One region of the Vreelandella sp. F11 genome, then DNA from elsewhere that is predicted to be linked to it. Evidence: predicted binding sites of a transcription regulator. Region 1 holds the regulator's gene; the other holds the start of a gene.
The links. Region 1 encodes FNR, which switches genes on or off when oxygen is low (the NO sensors DNR and NnrR bind a similar motif). Its sites were predicted from a motif close to TTGATNTANATCAA; they were not measured.
Positions count from the first base shown of each region.

Region 2: a site for FNR is predicted at 1,159-1,172, ahead of ccoM (cytochrome c oxidase subunit CcoM). Genes of this name have one in related genera too.

Region 1 is NZ_CP170448.1:3,697,466-3,699,665, reverse strand. Features, by position in the region: gene ttcA (tRNA 2-thiocytidine(32) synthetase TtcA) at 58-978, shown strand; gene fnr (fumarate/nitrate reduction transcriptional regulator Fnr) at 971-1,717, opposite strand; gene hemN (oxygen-independent coproporphyrinogen III oxidase) at 1,800-2,200, opposite strand, start outside.
Region 2 is NZ_CP170448.1:2,069,337-2,071,536, reverse strand. Features, by position in the region: gene ACFIOZ_RS09355 (group I truncated hemoglobin) at 1-135, shown strand, start outside; gene ACFIOZ_RS09350 (hypothetical protein) at 256-762, opposite strand; gene ccoM (cytochrome c oxidase subunit CcoM) at 977-1,099, opposite strand; gene ACFIOZ_RS09340 (FKBP-type peptidyl-prolyl cis-trans isomerase) at 1,242-1,760, opposite strand; gene ACFIOZ_RS09335 (AmpG family muropeptide MFS transporter) at 1,874-2,200, shown strand, end outside.

The DNA of each region.
Region 1 (2,200 bases):
CAATTATTTCTGTGTAGCACCTCTTCTCTTCACCATACCCTCGGCAGTGCCTATACCATGCAATCTCTTGATCACTTTGATCCTGCTCACCTTGATACAGTTGTAGCCACCCCAGCTAACGCTGAGCAAAACCAGCCAGAGCTGGCTGATGCCAAGCAGAAACGTGAATTTAACAAGCTGCAAAAGCGTCTGCGCCGGGAAGTGGGCAATGCGATTATTGATTACCAAATGATCAATGAAGGCGATCGCGTGATGGTGTGCCTCTCCGGCGGAAAGGACAGCTACACCATGCTGGAGATTTTGCGCAACTTGCAGCGCAACGCGCCGGTCAATTTTTCACTGGTGGCGGTCAATCTGGATCAAAAGCAGCCGGGCTTTCCCGAGCATGTGCTGCCTGCCTATCTGGAGAAGCAGGGCGTGGAGTACCATATTGTCGAGCGCGATACTTACTCGGTGGTGAAGGAGAAAACCCCTGAAGGCAAAACCACCTGTGCGCTCTGTTCACGACTGCGCCGTGGCTCGCTGTATGGGTTTGCCGAAGAGATTGGCGCCAATAAAATTGCCCTGGGCCATCACCGGGAAGATATCCTCGAAACCCTGTTTCTGAATATGTTTTTCGGCGGTAACCTGAAAGCGATGCCGCCCAAGCTGTTATCCGATGATGGAAAGAATATCGTTATTCGGCCATTGGCTTACTGCAAAGAGGCAGATATTGCTGAATTTTCGCGGTTGATGGAATTCCCGATCATCCCCTGCAACCTCTGCGGCTCCCAGCCCAATATGCAGCGTCAGGTAGTCAAAGAGATGCTCGCGGAGTGGGACAAAAAGTTTCCGGGCCGCCTGGAAAGCATGTTTAAAGCGGTGACCAATATTGCACCCTCCCAGTTGGCAGACCGCAGCCTGTTTGATTTTGAAGGCTTAGAGGCCAAACAGGCGGAACTGCTGGCAGGGCGCATCCAGGCCTTTAACGTCAGCTAACCGTTTGCTCTTCCTCTTCAGCGAGGGTAATCAAGCGCGGCATGTCGAGAATGTTGACCTCTCGCCCGGAAACCGCCACCACGTTCTGCTGCTGAAAGCGGCTTAAAATGCGGCTGACGGTTTCCACCGCTAAGCCCAGGTAGTTGCCAATATCGGCTCTGGGCATTGAGAGGCGAAAACTGTAGGGCGAGTAGCCCCGGCGACGAAAACGATCCGAGAGAGTAATCAAGAAGCTCGCCAGCCGCTGATCAGCGGTTTTACGCGACAGCAGGCGCATCATACGCCGATCATCGCGTAACTCTTTACTCATGCTGCGATACAGCTGGCCACGTAGCTCAGGGATCTCTTCCGAGAGCAGATCCAGGCGGTCAAAAGGGATCTCGCATACGGTGGTGGTTTCCAGTGCAATAACGCTACCGGGATAGTGCTCTTCGTCAATGCCATCCAGCCCCACCAGTTCACTGGGCAGGTAGAAGTTTGTCAGCTGTTCGCTGCCGTTACCTTCGGCGGTGATCTGTTTCAAACTCCCTGAACGCACCGCGTAAACACTGGTGAAAGTGTCCCCCTGGCGAAACAGAGGCTCGCCTTTTTTCAGCGGCGCACGGCGGCGAATAATCGCATCGAACTGCCCCATATCGTCCAGCTCAAGGGCAAGCGGCAGGCACAGCGAGCTAAGGCTGCAGGTTTGGCAACGTGCTTCGTGGAGTAGCGAGCGCCGGCTGCTCATGGGTTCCAACATACGATGCTCCTTGAGTGGGTCAGGGTAAAATTAGTAAATTCTTACTTATTATAGTCGCGTTAGCATGCCTGCAATAAGATGATTAAACAATCTTAGAGTAGCGCTGCCCCGTTTGCCCAGAAAGATGGGCATCGAACGCCATGGCTAAATGGCGAATCAGCAGCCGCCCCATGGGCGTGGCATTAAGTTGATCACCACTACGGGTCATTAGGCCATCTTGCTCGGCGCTCTGTAAACGTTCTAGCGCGGGTGCAAAATAGCGGGGGGCATCAATATTCCAGCGCTGGCTGACCGCAGCAAGATCAATGCCCATATCGCACATCAGCCGCTCAATCACATCCCGGCGGATGAGGTCGTCGTTGCTCAGCCGCACGCCGCGTACGGTGGCGAGCTGGCCCTGATCCAACGCCGTTTCGTAGCTGGCCAGGTCACTAGGATTCTGCGCATAGACGTCATCAATGCGCGAAATCGCCGAAACGCCAA
Region 2 (2,200 bases), 1.6 Mb from region 1:
ACAGATGTCCATTTTAATCGTTTAGTGGAACATCTCGATGCCGCGATGCAAGAGGAAGGCATTGCCCTTGGCGCGCGTAATGAGCTGCTGGGCAGACTCGCCCCCATGTACACAGACGTTATGCGTCTTCAGTAACCTGCCAGCCGTCACTACCCATCGTTTTGACCCGGTAGAGCGCTTTGTCAGCAGTCGCGTAAGCGTAAGTAAAAACGCGGAGCTGCAGTGATGGCTGATCAGTCGGCTTGAGTTTAGGTGTCACCACTTCGCCTCTATACTGCGGATCATCCAAATCCAATCGTCAAAATCACGCAGGTTCTCAACATCGCGATTATCACTAGTATCATCTCGTTCAACTAACCGAACTGGGCCGCGTGTGCGGATGGTTAGCGGGTCACCATCTTCCTTCGTAATTAAGTACCAGCGGGGGTCATCCCACCCCTCAAGTGTCACTTCGTAGTCATCCCAGGCAGTAAAGTGGAGCGCCGGAGGCACTTCGCCAAACTGGTCAATCAGAAAGGTTCGAAACGCTAGGCCCTGCATCTCCACATCGCGCCCTTGATAGGGGTCGTAGAGCGTAAACGTCTCGTCAGACATGGCACGCAAATCACTTAAAGCGACTTTTTGAGTGACATCGCCATTGATTATGCTTAATGCCTGGGCGAAAGCAGCCGTGGGAAGCGCAATACCCACGACGATTAATGCGCACGCTAACTGATCTCGTACACGACCCCATGGGCTGCGGTGTAAAGCAACTGCGTTCATGGCATAGCTTCCTGGTAAATTCACTCTTATAAAAAGAACTTTACCAGAGCACGCCTTGTATTACTCCTCAATGCACGCTAGGGATACAACTTATCAGTATATTTCAGGCAAAAAAAAGCCAGCCCATATGGGCTGGCAACAGGAAGCTTACTATGCCAGTAGCGCTTGGCTAGTAAACCCCCTCCCCTGACAAGGTTTACATGAACCGGGAAAGCTACTTCTTACGCCCACCTTTACGCAGATGATCGCGAATCACGAAGCCTACCCAACCCACCATAAAGGCGATTACTAATGCGACGGTGGCTAAGCCGAAGATAATTGTGTCATCCCAATACATGATGAATCCTCCCGCCGTGATGTATGCATTCATACTAGTCACTTACGGGCGGAAGAATGCTGACCTGGGTCAAGTTACGCTAGGCAGGGAGAAGCGGTTAAACAGGAAATTGATACCGATCAATTTTGGGGGGTGATGAGCGCTACAACACCTTGCGATCTTCGACTTTGCTGTGCTCGGTACCCGGTGGTAACGGGTGGCCTTTGGCTAATTCTGCACGGGTAGCGTCGCGTACATCTAAAATGGTCACTTTATAGTTCAGCGTACGCCCGGCTAGGGGGTGGTTGGTATCGACAGTGACACGGTCGCCGTCGATTTCAAGAACCGTAACAATCTGCGGCCCGGCTTCACCTTCTGTTTGAAAGCGGCTGCCCGGTGCCAAATCAGCGTTACCAAAAGAGCCACGGCTAACTTCTTGCACCAAGGCTTCATTGCGTACACCGTAGGCATCCGCGGGCATCAGCTGAACGCTTAGCTCGGCGCCAACGGTTTGGCCTGCTAGCGCACTTTCCAACCCTGGCACAATATTGTCGTGACCATGCAGGTACTCGAGCGGCTTATTGCGCGCGTGGGAGTCGTCCAATACCTGCTTGCTGCCATCGTTGAGCACGTCGCTAAGAACATAGTGCAAGGTAACTACCTGATGCGCCGTAATCGACATGGAAAACTCCTCTCCGGTAAGCTGTCGGTTTTGTGATAGCACTTTGTGATAGAACACTGCTTCAGTTTATCACTTGGCCGTTGCCAGCGTCTTTCCATCAGGAGTAGCGTTTAATGTTAAGCCCCATCCCCCAACGCAGTTGGCTGGCTGCGCTGGCTGTTTATTTTCGTGCACCCGTTATTACCATGCTGTTTTTGGGGTTTTCCGCAGGCCTGCCCTTTTTGCTGGTGTTTTCAACACTCTCTGCCTGGCTGCGCAGCGACGGCGTAGAGGTAGCGGCCATTGGCTTTTTTGCCTGGATTGGCATGCTCTACTCAATCAAGTTTTTCTGGGCACCCGTGGTGGATCGGTTAGCGCTCCCAATATTGACCCGCGCTTTTGGTCAACGTCGCGGCTGGATGCTGTTAGCCCAGGGGCTAATCATTGCAGGATTAGTAGGC